Regions from separate parts of the Enterobacter sp. PL_is514 genome, predicted to be linked through region 2. Evidence: predicted binding sites of a transcription regulator. Region 2 holds the regulator's gene; each other region holds the start of a gene.

Region 1 (5,891 bases), on a different contig from region 2:
GAGTTTGAGGCGGTGGCGGGCAAGTGCAAAACCGAGGAAGAGCTGGTTGAGCGCGGCATGAAGATCATTGCTGACTTTGAGCTGTCCGCGCTGCTGGTGACCCGCTCCGAGCAGGGGATGACGCTGCTGCAGCCGGGCAAGGCGCCGCTGCATATGCCAACCCAGGCGCAGGAAGTGTACGACGTGACCGGTGCCGGTGATACGGTGATCGGCGTGCTGGCGGCGACGCTGGCCGCAGGAAACTCCCTGGAAGAGGCGTGCTACTTCGCTAACGCCGCGGCGGGTGTAGTCGTCGGTAAGCTCGGCACCTCAACCGTTTCCCCAATCGAGCTGGAAAACGCGGTGCGCGGCCGTGCGGACACCGGTTTCGGTGTGATGACCGAAGACGAGCTTAAAGTGGCCGTCGCCGCCGCGCGCAAGCGCGGTGAGAAAGTGGTGATGACCAACGGCGTGTTTGACATTCTGCACGCGGGTCACGTCTCCTATCTGGCGAATGCGCGCAAGCTGGGCGATCGCCTGATTGTGGCTGTGAACAGCGATGCGTCGACGAAACGCCTGAAGGGTGAAACGCGTCCGGTGAACCCACTTGAGCAGCGGATGATCGTACTCGGCGCGCTGGAAGCCGTGGACTGGGTAGTGTCGTTTGAAGAAGACACACCGCAGCGTCTGATTGCCGGTATTCTGCCGGATCTGCTGGTAAAAGGCGGTGATTACAAGCCGGAGCAAATCGCGGGCAGCGAAGAGGTCTGGGCCAATGGCGGTGAAGTGATGGTGCTCAACTTTGAGGACGGGTGTTCCACCACCAACATCATCAAGAAGATCCAGAAAGACAGTCAGTAAAAAAAACGGGCCAGCTGGCCCGTTTATTTTTTCACCCTCTCCCTGTGGGAGAGGGCTGGGGTGAGGGCATCAGGCCGCACTTACTCCTGGTCATCCACCGGTGGAATGGCCGGTGCTGGCTTCACTTCTTCCGGCGCATTGCGGTTTTCCAGCTCGGTCAGACGCTGTTCCAGCAGCGCCAGCTTCTCGCGGGTGCGCAGCAGAACCTGGGTCTGCACGTCAAACTCTTCGCGGCTGACTAAATCAAGGCGAACCAACTGCGCCTGCAGCGTCTGGCGGATTTTCTTCTCAACGTCATCACCAAATTCACGAATGCCTTTTGGCATGGATTCATGAACCTGACGCGCGATCTGCTCAATTTTCTTCGGGTCAATCATTGTCGTTTCCCTTGATGGAAAGGTGTTAGTGTCCATTGTAGCGCGTCATGCCCGGGGTAAACAAAATTGTTTGATGCTTATGCATTGCCCAGGATAATCAATAGCGTTATAGTTATCTCGCTTATTCTCAGGGCGGGGCGAAATTCCCCACCGGCGGTAAATCAGCGTGACGCTGAAAGCCCGCGAGCGCTTTGGGTGAAAACTCAAAGGTCAGCAGATCCGGTGTAATTCCGGGGCCGACGGTTAGAGTCCGGATGGGAGAGAGTAACGATCCAGTCGGGCATGGGCCCGCTCACGTTATCTTTTTGCCGCTTATACGGCGCTCCTAAGACTGCCCTGATTCTGGTAACCATAATGTTAATGAGGTTTTTTTACCATGAATCAGACGCTACTTTCCTCTTTTGGCACTTCAACTCAACGTGTTGAACATGCACTGGATGCACTGCGCGAAGGCCGCGGTGTGATGGTGCTTGACGATGAAAACCGTGAAAACGAAGGCGACATGATTTTCGCCGCCGAAAACATGACCGTTGAACAGATGGCGCTGACCATCCGTCACGGCAGCGGCATCGTATGCCTGTGTATTACCGAAGATCGTCGTAAGCAGCTCGAGCTGCCGATGATGGTCGAAAACAACACCAGCGCCTTTGGTACCGGTTTTACCGTGACTATTGAAGCGGCGCATGGCGTGACCACCGGTGTGTCTGCGGCTGACCGTCTGACCACCGTACGTGCCGCGATTGCTGACGGTGCGAAGCCATCCGATCTGCATCGTCCAGGCCACGTCTTCCCACTGCGCGCGCAGGCGGGCGGCGTCCTGACCCGCGGCGGTCACACCGAAGCGACCATCGACCTGGTGACGCTGGCGGGCTTCAAACCTGCGGGTGTGCTGTGTGAACTGACCAACGATGACGGCACTATGGCGCGCGCGCCGGAGTGCATCACCTTTGCGCGTCTGCACAACATGCCGGTGGTCACGATTGAAGATCTGGTGGAGTATCGCCAGGCGCACGAGCGCAAAGCCAGCTGATAATAAAAACGCCGGGATATCCCGGCGTTTTTTTACCCGATTCCTGCGGTCTGCAGCAGAACCAGGCTTAATCCCATCACCGACATTCCGCACAGCACGCCATAGCTGGGGTTGTTGTTAGGATCTATCTCCTTCGCCAGCGGCATCAGTTCATCCACCGAAAGTGCAACCATGATCCCGGCTACCGCTGCCATAATCGCCGCCATCACTACCGGAGAGACCAGGCTACCAAGGATCAGCCAGGCCAGCACGCCGCCAAGGATTTCGGCCATCCCGGAAATACCTGCCCAGAACACTGCGGTGCGTTTCGAGCCCGTGGCGGCATAGACCGGTCCGGCGACGGCCAGTCCTTCAGGAATATTGTGTAAGGCCACCGCCAGTGCGATGCCAAAGCCCATTTCCAGATTGCTGCTGGCCGTCACGTAGGTGGCGACCCCTTCCGGGAAATTATGCAGGCTGATGCCCAGCGTCAGCAGAACCGCCGTTCGCTTAATATTCCGCGGCATGGGCGTTACGTTTTTCTGCATTAAATCCTGCGGATGCGCGTGCGGCAGCATCCGGTCGAGGGCAAAGTACCCCAGCAGGCCAAAAACAAACATGCCGTAACCCAGCAGCGGAGACATGCCTTCTGTGCCCAGCGCGGCAGGCAGCATCTCCATCAGGGAGATGAGCAGCATGATCCCGGCAGCAAAGCCCAGCGAGAAGGCCAGCACGCGGTTAGAGGGCTTTTGACCAAGTACGCCGAGGATCGCACCGATAAAGGTCGCAGCGCCCGCGAGTATGGTCAGGATCAAGGGGACTGACATGCATAACTCCTTTTGATAATGATTCTCATTAATATAAATGATTCATTTCTGGCAAAGCGAGGGGCGAACCCCGGCTTTACACATTCCTTACATTCAAATTTCCTGATGATGATCTTCACGCTTATCTGCGTTCATCTTTGCCGGATTGCGCGTAATGTAGCACCATTAAATTGACACCTTCTGTAAGGATATCACCATGACTTCTTCCCGTATGCCAGCCCTGTTTTTAGGCCACGGCAGCCCTATGAACGTTCTGGAAGACAACGTCTATACCCGCGCATGGCGTAGCCTGGGCGAGACGTTGCCGCGTCCAAAAGCGATTGTGGTGGTATCCGCGCACTGGTTCACCCGTGGAACGGGCGTGACTGCCATGGAAGCGCCAAAAACCATTCATGATTTTGGCGGCTTCCCGCAGGCGCTGTATGACACGCATTATCCAGCCCCCGGCTCGCCTGAGCTGGCACAAAGGCTGGTGGATCTGCTGGCGCCTGTTCCTGTAACGCTGGATAAAGAAGCCTGGGGTTTTGACCATGGCTCCTGGGGCGTGCTGATTAAAATGTATCCTGATGCGGATATCCCGATGGTGCAGCTGAGCATCGACAGCACCAAACCGGCCGCCTGGCATCTGGAGATGGGCCGCAAGCTGGCAACGCTTCGTGATGAAGGCATCATGCTGGTGGCAAGCGGCAACGTGGTGCACAACCTGCGTACAGCGCGCTGGCACGGTGAGAATACGCCTTACCCGTGGGCGACCGCTTTTAACGACTACGTTAAAGCAAACCTGACGTGGCAGGGGCCGGCTGAGGAGCATCCGCTGGTGAACTATCTGGATCATGAGGGCGGTTCGCTTTCTAACCCGACGCCGGAACACTTCCTGCCGCTGCTGTACGTGCTTGGCGCGTGGGATGGTCAGGAGCCGGTTACGATCCCGGTTGACGGTATTGAGATGGGGAGTCTGAGTATGCTGTCGGTGCAGGTGGGGTAATAAAAGCAAAACGGCAACTTCAGGTTGCCGTTTTTAGTGTGTGCACCCTCTCCCTGTGGGAGAGGGCTGGGGTGAGGGCATCAGGCCGCAGTCTTACTCCACAAAAATATGCGGATAGAACCGCGACAGATCCTGCGTGATCAGCGCGCGATCTTCGCGAATGCCAATTCCGGCTGGCAGATCGTTGATGAGCCAGCTGCCAATCAGCGTATAGCTGTCGCCAAATTTCGGCAGTGGATAGAACTCCTGGACGATCATCCCTTCTTCGCCGTACGGCCCTTCAACCGCTTCCAGCGTCTTACCGTTTTCGATAATCGACACGTTCGCGCCTTCGCGGGAGAAGATCGGCTTAACGACGTATTTCTCCATCTGCGGGTAATCATCTTCCGCAAAATACGCCGGCAGCAGGTTCGGGTGATTCGGGAACATCTCCCAGAGCATCGGCAGCAGGGCTTTGTTAGAGATAATGCTCTTCCAGGCCGGTTCCAGCCAGCGCACGCCAGCATCTTCCAGCTTGGTGGAGAACATCTCGCGGAGCATGTACTCCCACGGGTAGAGCTTGAACAGGTTGCTGATCACCTGATCCTGCGTATCCGTAAACTGACCTTTTTCACCCAGGCCGATATCCTCGATATAGAGGAACTCGGTCGCCACCTCCGCTTCGGCAGCGCAGTCCTGCAGATACTGAACCGTGCCACGGTCTTCTTCCGTGTCGCGGCAGCAGGCGAGATGCAGCAGGTTGAAGCCAAACTGCTCGCGTAGCTCGGCGAAGCGCTCGATCAGCTTCTCCTGCAGGCTGTTGAACTGGTCGCTGCCTTCCGGCAGGTTTCCGGCATTGGCCTGGTCTTCCAGCCAGATCCACTGGAAGAACGCCGCTTCGTACAGGGACGTTGGGGTATCGGCGTTGTTTTCCAGAAGCTTCGGTTCACCTTTGCCGTCCCACGCCAGATCCAGGCGAGAGTAAAGCGAAGGCTGATTTGTTTTCCACGACTGGCGGACAAAGCTCCAGGTGTGCTTCGGAATGCGGAACTTTGCCATCAGCTCGTCGCTGTCGATGACCTTTTCCACGACCTTCAGGCACATCTGATGCAGCTCTGCCGTCACCTCTTCCAGCTTCTCAACCTGGGCCAGCGTGAGCTTGTAGTAAGCGTCTTCACACCAGTACGGCTCGCCGTACATGGTATGGAAGTTAAAACCGTACTCGGTGGCTTTTTCACGCCAGTCCGGGCGCTCGGTGATACTGACTCGTTCCATGATCAGCCGCCCATTGAGCGAGTAGAGGAGGTGCCTGTCGCGCTGCGCTGCATGCTGGTCTGCTTCGCCACCGATTCACCAAACCCGCCGCGGGTGATGGTGCTGGTCGTCGCAGGCTTCGGCGCCATTGCCGTTTTCGGTACCGTCACGGTGCGGCCAGGCGTCGCTGCGCCGTAGCCTTTACCGCTGGCATCGGTATATTGACCGTAAGCCGGGCTGGCCGGGTTTTTCGAGCTAAACAGCGGCTGCTGCTGGTAGCCTGCACCGCCGCCCATCAGGCGACCCATCATGTAGCCTGCCATCAGCGGCATCCAGAAGCTGCCGCTGGACTGCGCCTGCGCCTGATTTTCAGGTGCGGTGCTGGCCTGGGCCGGTGCCTGCTGGCACTGACCTTCACCGAATTCCGCCACGCAGTCTTCGCGTGAGGCATATTTCGGCGCGGTACGTTCTGCTTCTTTCAGCGCGCTCGTATAAGCCGTTTTACACTCGGCGGCTTTGCCGGTTGCGGCAGAGCAGTCGTCTGCGTTTTGATACAGCGAAACCGTTTCGTCATTTTTCTCACAGCCTGCCAGCATAAAGACAGCCGTGACCGCCAGCGC
Region 2 (5,891 bases):
AAGGTCTGATCGACGTGATCGTTCACGATGGTCAGATCCAGCTTGTAGTGCTCGGCGATACGCTTCCAGTATTCGATACCAGAGCCGCCCAACGGATCCACGCCCAGCTTCAGGCCGGCTTTCTGAATGGCCGCCATATCGACGATATCCGCCAGCCCTTCCACGAACGGCTGAACCAGATCCTGCTCTTTTACGTGGCCGGACGCCATGGCCGCATCCAGAGAAATGCGCTTCACGCCTTTCAGGCCGTCAGCCAGCAAGGCGTTCGCACGATCTTCGACCACTTTGGTGACGTTGGTGTCCGCCGGGCCACCGTTAGGCGGGTTGTATTTGATGCCACCGTCTTCCGGCGGGTTGTGGGATGGCGTGATAACGATACCGTCAGCCAGCGCGCCACCTTTTTTGTTGTGTACCAGGATGGCGTTAGAGACCGCAGGCGTTGGGGTGAAGCCATTGTTCTCCTGAACAATGACATCGACGCCGTTTGCAGCCAGCACTTCCACAACAGAGATGAACGCCGGTTCAGACAGGGCATGGGTATCTTTCCCCACGTAGCACGGACCGGTAACGCCGTTTTTAGCGCGCTCTTCCGCAATGGCCTGAGCAATGGCCAGAATGTGCGGTTCGTTAAAGCTGTGGCGCGCCGCGCTGCCGCGGTGACCAGATGTACCAAACTTCACTGCGTGTTCTGCGTTGCCCACGACCGGCTTCAGCACGTAATACTGCGCGGTCAGCTGAGCGACGTTAATCAAATCGCTTTGTTGTGCAGGTTGGCCTGCACGGCTGTGATTTGCCATTACCGGGTCCTTCTGATGCAAGGGTTAAATTGTACCGCAAACCTTTTCAATCAATTCCGCCGGGAACTGCATGGACTGCATGATGTGTTCAATCATGCTGCACTTGCGGCCCGTATTGGTATTGGTTATCACCCAGTATGGGGTGCCAGGAACATGTTTGGGTTTGGTTTGATTGCCATTTTGCAGCAGCGTCTGCTCGTCGCCCGCGAAATAGACGCGAGTACGACCGTGCAGCGACTCGGTCGCTTCAGCAAACGCTTTGTTATCCAGTGAATAAAGTGTAGACAGCACCAGCATAAAGCGGTTAACCGCCTTTTTCTGTTCCGCGTATTCATCGGAGAGCAGCAGCTCGCGCATCGCGCGCACTTTATCTTTTGCCGGCGTCACGGCAGGTTTTGCTTGTGCAACAACGCTCGGCTGAGACACGACATCTTTGGTGACTGGGGTAGCAGGCTGTGAAGCGGCGGAAATTTTAAGCATGCGCCGTAAAATGTCGGACGCGCTCTCCCCGATATGCCGCGTCTGGCTGGCAATATACTGATAGAGTTCGTCATCAACTTCGATTGTTTTCATCTTAATCCAGTGCGATATCTTATCTGAATACAAGTCATTGGGATTATAAGGTCAAATCCCAACAGCGGATAGCGTCAAACCAGGTTGGCGGCAAAAGTCAGATTAAACTGGAACCTTGCAGCCGGGCGGCAGAATGGTCAACATGATACCCTAACCTGACATACGTAAAAAAAGAACTTTGCCATGAAATTGAATACCCGAGCGCAAACTGCACAATCGCCGAACAATAATTCTCCCATCGTACTGGTTCACGGGCTTTTTGGCAGCCTGGATAACCTGGGCGTGCTGGCACGCGATCTGGTTACCGACCACGATATTTTACAGGTCGATATGCGCAATCACGGTCTTTCCGGGCGTTCCGACGAGATGACCTACGCGGCGATGGCGCAGGATCTGCTGGATACGCTGGACGCACATAGCCTGCAGAAGGTAACGCTGATCGGGCATTCAATGGGTGGTAAAGCGGTGATGGCCCTGACGGCACTGGCCCCGGACCGTATTAGCGGCCTGGTGGTAATTGACGTCGCGCCCGTGGATTATGACGTCCGTCGTCACGACGAGATTTTTGCCGCCATTAATGCGGTCACAGAAGCGGGTGTCGCGACACGCCAACAGGCGGCTGCCGTCATGCGTGAGCATCTTGATGAAGAAGGCGTCGTGCAGTTCCTGCTGAAGTCGTTTGTTGACGGGCAATGGCGTTTTAACGTGCCGGTGCTCTGGGACCAGTACAACAACATCGTGGGCTGGAAAACCGTCCCCGCCTGGCCGCACCCTACCCTCTTTATTCGCGGCGGAAACTCACCTTACGTAACCGACGCGTACCGCGACACGCTGCTGGCCCAATTCCCGCAGGCTCGCGCCCACGTTATTGCCGGTGCCGGGCACTGGGTGCATGCGGAAAAACCTGACGCCGTGCTGCGCGCCATTCGCCGCTATCTTGCTGATACTGCAAATTGATTAAAAAGAGAGCGACTGGAAGGCTGCAGGCGTCCAGTCGTTGGCGTGCCGTTTTTGGTGATGTATGATGGCGCGCTTATCGCCCGGGCATTAGCAGGGCGGCGTGTTTCCCCCGAAGTCTCAGAATCATGGCCAAAGAACAAACGGACCGTACGACACTAGATCTGTTCGCGAATGAGCGTCGCCCGGGACGACCCAAGACGAATCCGCTTTCGCGCGATGAACAGCTGCGTATCAATAAACGCAACCAGCTTAAACGCGATAAAAATCGTGGGCTTAAGCGTGTCGAACTGAAGCTTAACGCCGACGCCGTCGATGCGCTGAACGAGCTGGCCGACGCGCGAAATATCAGCCGCAGTGAACTCATTGAAGAGATGTTGATCGCGCAGCTTGAAACGTTACGCGGCCAGGCATAAGTCTGAAAATCCCCTTTATCGCCCTTTTCATGTAGCACAGAGTGCAGTCCTGCGCGATAGCTGTTTCCGCAGGGTTGCCAGTTCTGCTATTATTGCCCTTATCCGTGGCCGAATTGCGCCACCATACTATTAAGTTTCAAGAGGTTATTTTACTCATGGCAATCATCGGCATTTTCTTTGGCAGTGATACCGGCAATACCGAAAATATCGCAAAAAACATTCAAAAACAGCTCGGTAAAGACGTTGCTGATGTGCATGACATCGCCAAGAGCAGCAAAGAAGATCTGGAAGGCTATGACATTTTGCTGCTGGGTATCCCAACCTGGTACTACGGTGAAGCCCAGTGCGACTGGGATGATTTCTTCCCGACGCTGGAAGAAGTCGACTTCAACGGTAAGCTGGTCGCCCTGTTTGGCTGTGGCGATCAGGAAGACTACGCCGAATACTTCTGTGACGCGCTGGGCACCATCCGCGACATCATTGAGCCGAATGGCGCGGTTATTGTAGGCCACTGGCCGACCGCCGGTTACCACTTCGAAGCGTCTAAAGGCCTGGCCGATGACGATCACTTCGTGGGTCTGGCCATCGACGAAGACCGTCAGCCAGAACTGACCGCCGAGCGTGTTGAGAAGTGGGTGAAGCAGATCCGTGAAGAACTGCACCTGGACGATATTCTGAACGCCTGATTATTTCGCGGCGCAACTGCGGTTGCGCCCATGCCCCAGGTCAAACCGATTAAATTAATCGCTACAATCTTTTAACTTTTTCGCCCAGACCTGTACAATGTCTCCCTGATAAATGTGGTTTTCCATTGAGCAAGTTTGTTGGTGATACCCCATTTTTATAAGCATATTTTGCCTGAGACTTGCAGTTTTCATTTAGCCATGGCAGTTCTATAATGAGACGCATTATCCCAGGTGCATTTTCTGTCACTTCCTACAGAAGTGAATCGTTTAGCAACAGGACAGATTCCGCATGACTGACAACAATACCGCATTAAAGAAGGCTGGCCTGAAAGTTACGCTTCCTCGGTTAAAAATCCTTGAAGTGCTTCAGGGTCCAGACAATCACCATGTCAGTGCGGAAGACCTTTATAAACGTCTTATCGACATGGGTGAAGAGATTGGGCTGGCTACCGTCTATCGCGTGCTGAACCAGTTTGATGACGCGGGCATTGTTACCCGTCATAATTTCGAAGGCGGTAAATCTGTTTTCGAACTGACCCAGCAGCAGCACCACGATCACCTGATCTGCCTCGATTGCGGCAAGGTCATTGAATTCAGCGATGATTCCATCGAATCACGCCAGCGTGAAATCGCCGCGCGTCATGGCATCCGCCTGACCAACCACAGCCTGTACCTTTACGGTCATTGCGCTGAAGGCGATTGCCGCGAAGACGACCACGCGCACGACGCGAAATAAACAAGTGTTCATACTCTGAGCCAGCCGTAAGGTTGGCTTTTTTTTGCCTAAAAAAATGCCCGGTAGCGCAGCGCCACCGGGCATGATAACAGCGAGTTACTTACTGTTATTGCTTCGAATTTCTTTCCAAATCTGGTCGCAACGCTTCGCCACTTCCTGATCGTTACCGGTTTTACGCGCCTGGATACAGGCCTGGTAATCCATTACGCGGACATTTTCCTGCGTCGCGAACTGCTCATGCGCTTTCTCTTTCTTCAGCACGTTTAGCACGCTCTGGCAGGCTTCAATTTTCTCCGGCGATCCTTCCGCAGTATTAATGCAGGCGCTATACGCCTCCTTCAGGCGGGAGTCCTCTTTTGGTGCCTGAGTCTGAGCACACGCCACCAGCCCTGATGCCAGCAACGCGACGACTACGATTTTTTTCATCATATACGGTCTCCATACCGGCGGGACTCAGCCCGCCGGTGCGTTTATCAGAAGATGGTGAATGGGGCGATAACCATGAATTTCACGTCACGTTCATCCTGGAAAATGTTGCCGTAACCGCCCGCATAGCTCGGGATATCGGAGTGATTGTCATACTGGGTGAAGTGCAGTTTGAACATCGTGCCTTTCGCGCGGCCATCCTGCAGGGTATAGATTGCATCCAGGCTGTAGGAAGACTCTTTCAGGCGATAGTTGGGATCGTAGTATGCGTCCGGTGTTGCCATATCGGCAGGTTTTGCGTCCCAGGCGTAAGCGTAAGAAGCGCCCACCGCCCAGCCAGGCAGGTTCCAGTTTTTCAGGTCGTACATTGCACCGAAGAAGACCGCTTTCTCGCCGTCGGCGTTGAAGTCTGAGCGGTTATCCCACCAGATATCAAGACGGCCGTTGGAGGAGGCGTAGGTCGGAGTCATACGCTGCAGGAAGTAGCCCTGCTGCCCTTCCGCCTTCACCCATGTGCCTTCCAGACGCAAATCAACCTGACCAACCTTGTAGCCGAAGGTGAGTGCCTGCAGCCACGCGGTGCCGTCATAAATGTCATTGACCCCACCGTTACTGACTTTATCGCGCGTACCGTAGAACTGGTAGCTAGTACTCAGCGGGCTACCCGCGACATCAAACTTATAGCTGGCCTTAGCAAAGTACTGATCGATATAGCCTTGTGCCTGACCAAATGCCGCTTCAAGCACCAGATCGTTTTTGAAGTCGTATTTCGCGCCCAGCGAGTGCAGGTAATCGACTTTGGTTTTTTTATCGTTCTGGTAGAACTTGTCCATCTCGATGTGCCAAGGCGCTTTGTACTCGTTGGTCCACATATAGGAGAAGCTCAACGCACCCGCATCACCGTAGTCAAAGTTAGCTCCCGCTTCCGCACCCTGATAGGTACCCGGCATAAAGCTCCAGTGCGGCGCTAACAGAGTCTGGCCAGTTGGCTGAATATAACCGCCGCGCGCCCATACCGGACCGTATTTAAATTTCGCCGCGGCTTTGTAAAGGCTTATACCGCTCTTATCCCCGGACCAGTCTTCATCATAGGCTTTGTTGCTGGAGGAGAAGGCGATTTCGTTCGGGTGGCCGCTGTCGCCGTTTTCCGCCATTTCAATCGCGGTAAACGCAGCAATATCCAGACCGAACATATCCGCGGCATAGCCTGACTGGAAGTCCAGGTTGGCGTTCCAGGTGGAGTGAGAAAGGTTGGTTTTGTATTTATCTTCAGTGACGTCTTTACGGTCACGCTCACGCT
Region 3 (5,891 bases), on a different contig from region 2:
TTTCACGCTGCCGCCACCGTAGGTGATCAGCACGCGGGCGTCAGCAGGGATCTGCGCGCGCAGATCGGCGATAGCGTCTTTACCAAACAGAATGCGGGTTGGGGTGTGAAGATTAAAGTTGTTCATTGCTCGTTCCCTTTAGTGGGTGAAAAACCGTGGTGGCGCAGAGGGCGACCTGATGCTGCTCATTGTGGCCGCCCGGGGCTACGCCCTCAATGCACATTCCTGCCGATGTCTTGCCCATTTCTACAGAGCGCTGGAGAAAGCGCGGAAAACGACGCACACTGTCAACGTCGAAAACCGCACCCGGAGTAACGCAAGATGAACCGTGAGGCTATCTGCCAGCAGCTCACTGCGCAGATTAAAAGACTGATAGATAACGAAAATGGCGTCAGTGGCCTGCTTCCTGACATTCGCCTGCTTTATGGCACGCAGCCAGGGACGCGCACGCCGGTCATGTACCAGCCTGGCATCGTTTTTCTCTTCTCTGGCCATAAAATTGGCTATATCAACGAGCGCGTGTTCCGCTACGACACCAACGAATATCTGCTTCTGACGGTACCTTTACCCTTTGAATGTGAAACCTTCGCGACAGAGGCCGTTCCGCTGGCGGGTATTCGCGTCAACGTCGATATTCTGCAGCTGCAGGAACTGCTGATGGAGATTGGCGAAGATGAACTCTTCCAGCCTTCGATGGCGTCGAGCGGGATTAACTCGGCGACGCTGTCGGAAGAGATCCTCTGCGCCATTGAGCGTCTGCTGGACGTGATGGAGAGGCCGCTGGACGCGCGCATTCTGGGCAAGCAGATTATCCGCGAAATTCTCTACCACGTGCTGCTGGGCCCGGGAGGCGGGGCGTTACTGGCCCTGGTGAGCCGACAGACCCACTTCAGCCTGATAAGCCGCGTGCTCAAGCGTATCGAGAGCCAGTACACCGAAAACCTCAGCGTCGACCAGCTGGCGGCGGAAGCGAACATGAGCGTCTCGGCGTTTCACCATAATTTTAAATCGGTGACCAGCACCTCGCCGCTGCAGTACCTCAAAACCTACCGGCTGCATAAGGCGCGGATGCTGATGATCCACGACGGCATGAAGGCCAGCGCGGCGGCGATGCGGGTGGGCTACGAAAGTGCGTCGCAGTTCAGTCGGGAGTTTAAGCGCTATTTCGGCGTTACGCCGGGAGAGGATGCGTCACGTATAAGAACGATGCAGGGAGTCTGACGAAAAACGTAGGCCGGGTAAGCGATAGCGCCACCCGGCTTTGTTGAATTATGCGCTGCAGTACTTCTTCTTAATCACCACCGCGATAGTCCCCACCAGACCCGCCACCAGCAGGAACATCGGCAGCACCATGAGGAAGGTCATTACCTGATCTTCGTGGTGTTTCACGAAGGGGATCATATTCAGCGCGTAGCCGAGCGTCGTCACCACGCCAACCCACAGCAGGGCGCTCAGCCAGTTGAAGAACTGAAAGCGGCGGTTCGACAGGCCGGAAATGCCCGCCATCGTCGGCAGAAGCGTGCGAACAAACGCCAGGAAACGCCCCGCCAGCAGCGCCAGCAGGCCGTGCCGGTCAAACATGCAGGTCGCACGCTGGTGATACTTATGCGGCAGCTGCGCCAGCCAGCTTTTGACGACGCGCGTGTTCCCCAGCCAGCGGCCCTGCAGATAGCTCAGCCAGCAGCCCAGGCTGGCTGCGGAGGTAAGGATAACCATCGTTGGCGTGAAGTCCATGACGCCTTTACCGATTAACGCCCCGGCAAGTAAAAGCAGGCTGTCACCGGGTAAAAACGAGGCTGGCAGTAATCCATTTTCCAGAAACAGAGTTGCGAACATCACGAAATAGACGATACCGACGACGTGAGGATCCGCCAGCGCGGCAAAATCGTGGTGCCAGAGCGCCGCGATAATATCTTGAATAACAGCCATGGACTTTCCTGTGGAACAGCAGATATAGCGCTATTGTACTCCCTTATTCGCCCGTCGGGTTTGATCCCGGGCGCAACTCATGCAGACTTTTCCGCTTGCGGTGTTCACAAAAGCGTCCAGGGAGTACATTTTCAGCCAGCACTCTACACGATACGCTCGAACCCTGCTGCTAAATCCGCAATCAGATCGTCAACATTTTCTAAACCGATATGCAGTCGAATCAGGGTACCGCTGAAGTCCACGTCGCCACCGGGGCGCAGGGCCGCAATCTGTTCCGGCTGGTTAGCCAGGATGAGGGATTCAAAACCGCCCCACGAGTAGGCCATGCTGAAGAGGGTAAAATTATCCAGATAGCTTGCCAGCTCGTCATTATTCAGCCGTTTTTTCAGCACAAACGAGAACAACCCGCTGCTGCCTGTAAAGTCACGCTGCCAGAACTCATGGCCTTTACTGCCGGGTAGCGCGGGGTGATTCACGCGCTCAACCTGCGGATGCTGTGCCAGCCACTCGGCAACTCTCAGGCTGCTTTCATGGTGCTGACGCAGGCGAACGCCCAGCGTGCGGAGTCCGCGGCTGGTCATGTAGGCCGTGTCGGCATCCACCATCTGGCCCATCAGGTAGGCGTTTTCACGCAGCTGATCCCAGCAGCGCGCGTTGGAGACCGCCGTGCCGATCATGCCGTCCGAGTGGCCAATCAGGTACTTCGTCGCCGCCTGAATCGAGATATCAATGTCGAAGTCCAGCGCTTTGAACAGCACGCCTGCCGCCCAGGTGTTGTCGATCATAACGATCGCCTCTGGCGCTTTGCTGCGCACGGCCTTCACGATAGCCGGCACGTCGTGAACTTCCATGGTGAGCGACCCCGGCGATTCCAGGAACACAATGCGCGTGTTGGGCTGAATAAGTTCGGCAATACCTTCACCAATCAGCGGGTCGAACCAGCCGGTGGTCACGCCGAGCTTGCTGAGAATTTTGGTACAGAAGTCCTGGCTGGGTTCGTAGGCGGTGTTGGTCATCAGGATGTGATCGCCCTGTTCCACGAACGCCAGAATGGTGTTGGCGACCGCAGCCGCTCCGCACGGGAACAGCGCGCAGCCTGCGCCTCCTTCCAGCTCGCACATCGCCTCCTGCAGAGAAAAATGGGTTAGCGTGCCGCGACGGCCATAAAACAGGCCGCCTTTCGCGCGGTTGCGCGTGGCGATTTTTTTCTCCTCAACGGTATCAAACACCAGCGAGGAGGCGCGTTGAATCACGCTGTTGACAGATCCCTGAGTATATTTTTTGCTGCGTCCTGCCTGTACCAGCGTGGTATCAAGATGCTTCTTTGTCATGTTCGCTAACCCTGTTTTTATACGTCTGGACGTCCAGACTACCACGATTGGAAAAAACTGCACCCGCAGGCTTATCGAATAAGCAGAAAATATTAGCAAAAAAACGCATAAGAAATTTTTACTGCGTAAGCGCAAGGAAAGTGAACGAAAATTGCGGCACTATGCAAATACTAATGAGAACTACTATCAATTCGACGACGTTTTGATATTATTACGTTCAGATTTTGTGATTTGCGTCCTGGAGATACAGAGTGGGTAATAATTTGATGCAGGCGGATCTCTCCGTTTGGGGCATGTATCAGCATGCTGACATCGTGGTTAAGATTGTGATGATCGGCCTGATTCTGGCGTCCGTTGTCACCTGGGCTATCTTCTTCAGCAAGAGCGCCGAGCTGCTTTCGCAGAAGCGTCGCCTCAAGAGGGAACAGCAGCAGCTGGCTGAAGCCCGCTCTCTGGATCAGGCTTCAGACATGACCTCATCCTTCCACGCGAAAAGCCTGACCACCCTGTTAGTGAATGAAGCGCAGAACGAGCTGGAACTCTCCGCGGGCAGTGAAGATAACGAAGGCATCAAAGAACGTACCGGTTTCCGCCTGGAGCGTCGCGTGGCGGCCGTTGGCCGACACATGGGGCGCGGCAATGGTTATCTGGCGACCATCGGGGCGATCTCACCGTTTATCGGTCTGTTCGGTACGGTCTGGGGCATCATGAACAGCTTTATCGGTATCGCGCAGACCCAAACCACCAACCTGGCGGTTGTGGCCCCGGGTATCGCAGAAGCGCTGCTGGCGACGGCGATTGGTCTGGTCGCGGCGATTCCGGCGGTGGTTATCTATAACATCTTCGCGCGTATGATTGGCAGCTACAAAGCCACGCTGGGTGACGTTGCCGCGCAGGTTCTGCTGCTGCAAAGTCGCGATCTCGACCTGAATGCCAGCTCGGTTAAGCCGGTGCACGCGGCGTCCAAACTGCGCGTGGGTTGATAGTATGGCGATGCGTCTAAACGAAAATCTGGACGATAACGGCGAAATGCATGAGATCAACGTGACGCCGTTTATCGACGTTATGCTGGTTCTGCTGATTATCTTCATGGTGGCTGCGCCGCTGGCGACGGTGGATGTGAAGGTAAATCTACCTGCCTCATCCAGCCAGCCCCAGCCGCGCCCGGAGAAGCCTATCTACCTGTCGGTGAAGGCGGATAAATCCATGTTCCTCGGCAATGACCCGGTGACGGCCGACTCTGTCATCCCGGCCCTGGATCAGCTTACGGGCGGTAAGAAAGATACCACGGTCTTCTTCCGTGCGGATAAAACCGTTGATTATGAAACCATGATGAAGGTAATGGACACGCTGCATCAGGCGGGTTACCTGAAGATTGGGCTGGTCGGCGAAGAAAAAGCGGCCAAAAAATAGAACGAAAGCTGGCGAAAGCCAGCTTTTTTGTTTTCTGCCACGCGGCATCGTTATTATTTTCTGCTGTATATCCCCATTCTTCATATTTCCTTATCAATAAAGCCATAATTAATAATCCATTGATAGTTAAGTAAATATTAGTATTCGGCTGAGTCATTAAAATATATCGTTGGCTGAAATGGCGTCGTGGAATATCCCCACTACGCTTAAAAAAGATAATAAAAACAAACCTTCTTCGAAGGATCTTTTCACCTGCACAGCAAGAGACTCCCTATGGCTACGATGACATGGCTGTATCCGCACGCGCCTCAAAACGATCTGTTTTCGCTTTCTGCCATTCGACGACGCGCCGACAGGCTAATACTGGTGCTCATCTGGTCGCTGTGGGCCATCTCGCTGGGGGTGGGCTATATCAACGAGAATATCGTGCAGGGGGCGATTATTGGCACCTCTCTGGCCTGTTTATCGACGCTGCTGACGCTGTTGTTTCCCGGCGCGCTGTTGCTCCGCCTGAGCTCTGCGTTTGTGCTAATGGCATTTTCCGCGCTGCTGATTCATCTGGGCGAAGGCGAAACTGAATACCATTTTTCGGTTTTTGTCCTGCTCTCCGCGCTCCTTGCCTGGCGAGACTGGCGCCCGCTGGTGATGGGGGCGGCGGTCATCGCGTTACATCATCTGGTGTTTAACTATCTGCAGGAGAATGACCTTTACGGCGTCGTGGTGTTCATGCACACCGGCTTTCATATGGTGGTTTTCCACGGGCTGTTTGTGGTGGTCCAGACCGCAATTCTGGTTCTGCTGGCGATACGAATGGAGCAGGACGCCCGCTCGGCGAGCGAGGTGGCAAGGCTGGCGGGGGTGATCAACCGTGAACCGGGGTACCTCACGCTGGCCGTCGATGCGGTCCCCGCAGAGTCTTCCTTTGCCCGCACGTTCAGCCTGACGCTGGGCACCATGCGCGCCACGCTTGAGCAGGTTAGCGCCAATATTGGGCAACTGCTGGAGGCATCCCGCGCGTTAGGACAGCGCAACAGCGCGCTGTCGGAACGTACCGATCACCAGGCAAGTTCGCTGGCGACGGCGGCCAGTGCGATGGAACAGTTAAGGGCTGTCGCCACCCTGACCAGTGAAAAAGCAAGCCAGGTCAGGGAGGTGGCGTTCAGCACCAGTAACGTGGCGGAGCAGGGGGGCCATAACGTACGGCAGGCGATTGCGGCG

Evidence for each region. Region 2 encodes Fur, which represses iron uptake genes when iron is present. Its sites were predicted from a motif close to ATAATAATGAGAACNACTATCAA; they were not measured.
Region 1: zupT (zinc transporter ZupT) is a predicted target of Fur. The motif match lies at 3,066-3,088, and genes of this name have one in related genera.
Region 3: exbB (tol-pal system-associated acyl-CoA thioesterase) is a predicted target of Fur. The motif match lies at 3,428-3,450, and genes of this name have one in related genera.

The regions. Positions count from the first base shown of each region.
Region 1 is NZ_JBVPGN010000027.1:239,887-245,777, forward strand. It holds gene hldE (bifunctional D-glycero-beta-D-manno-heptose-7-phosphate kinase/D-glycero-beta-D-manno-heptose 1-phosphate adenylyltransferase HldE) at 1-840, shown strand, start outside; gene ubiK (ubiquinone biosynthesis accessory factor UbiK) at 921-1,217, opposite strand; FMN riboswitch at 1,337-1,487, shown strand; gene ribB (3,4-dihydroxy-2-butanone-4-phosphate synthase) at 1,594-2,247, shown strand; gene zupT (zinc transporter ZupT) at 2,280-3,053, opposite strand; gene ygiD (4,5-DOPA-extradiol-dioxygenase) at 3,250-4,038, shown strand; gene AC0TNG_RS05320 (glutathionylspermidine synthase family protein) at 4,132-5,292, opposite strand; gene AC0TNG_RS05325 (DUF1190 family protein) at 5,295-5,891, opposite strand, start outside.
Region 2 is NZ_JBVPGN010000036.1:132,939-138,829, reverse strand. It holds gene pgm (phosphoglucomutase (alpha-D-glucose-1,6-bisphosphate-dependent)) at 1-797, opposite strand, end outside; gene seqA (replication initiation negative regulator SeqA) at 822-1,370, opposite strand; gene ybfF (esterase) at 1,554-2,327, shown strand; gene ybfE (LexA regulated protein) at 2,456-2,743, shown strand; gene fldA (flavodoxin FldA) at 2,899-3,429, shown strand; gene fur (ferric iron uptake transcriptional regulator) at 3,719-4,165, shown strand; gene chiQ (ChiQ/YbfN family lipoprotein) at 4,262-4,591, opposite strand; gene chiP (chitoporin ChiP) at 4,639-5,891, opposite strand, start outside.
Region 3 is NZ_JBVPGN010000027.1:272,655-278,545, forward strand. It holds gene yqhD (alcohol dehydrogenase) at 1-126, opposite strand, end outside; gene AC0TNG_RS05450 (AraC family transcriptional regulator) at 322-1,221, shown strand; gene yghB (DedA family general envelope maintenance protein YghB) at 1,270-1,929, opposite strand; gene metC (cystathionine beta-lyase) at 2,073-3,260, opposite strand; gene exbB (tol-pal system-associated acyl-CoA thioesterase) at 3,512-4,243, shown strand; gene exbD (TonB system transport protein ExbD) at 4,248-4,673, shown strand; gene AC0TNG_RS05475 (methyl-accepting chemotaxis protein) at 4,947-5,891, shown strand, end outside.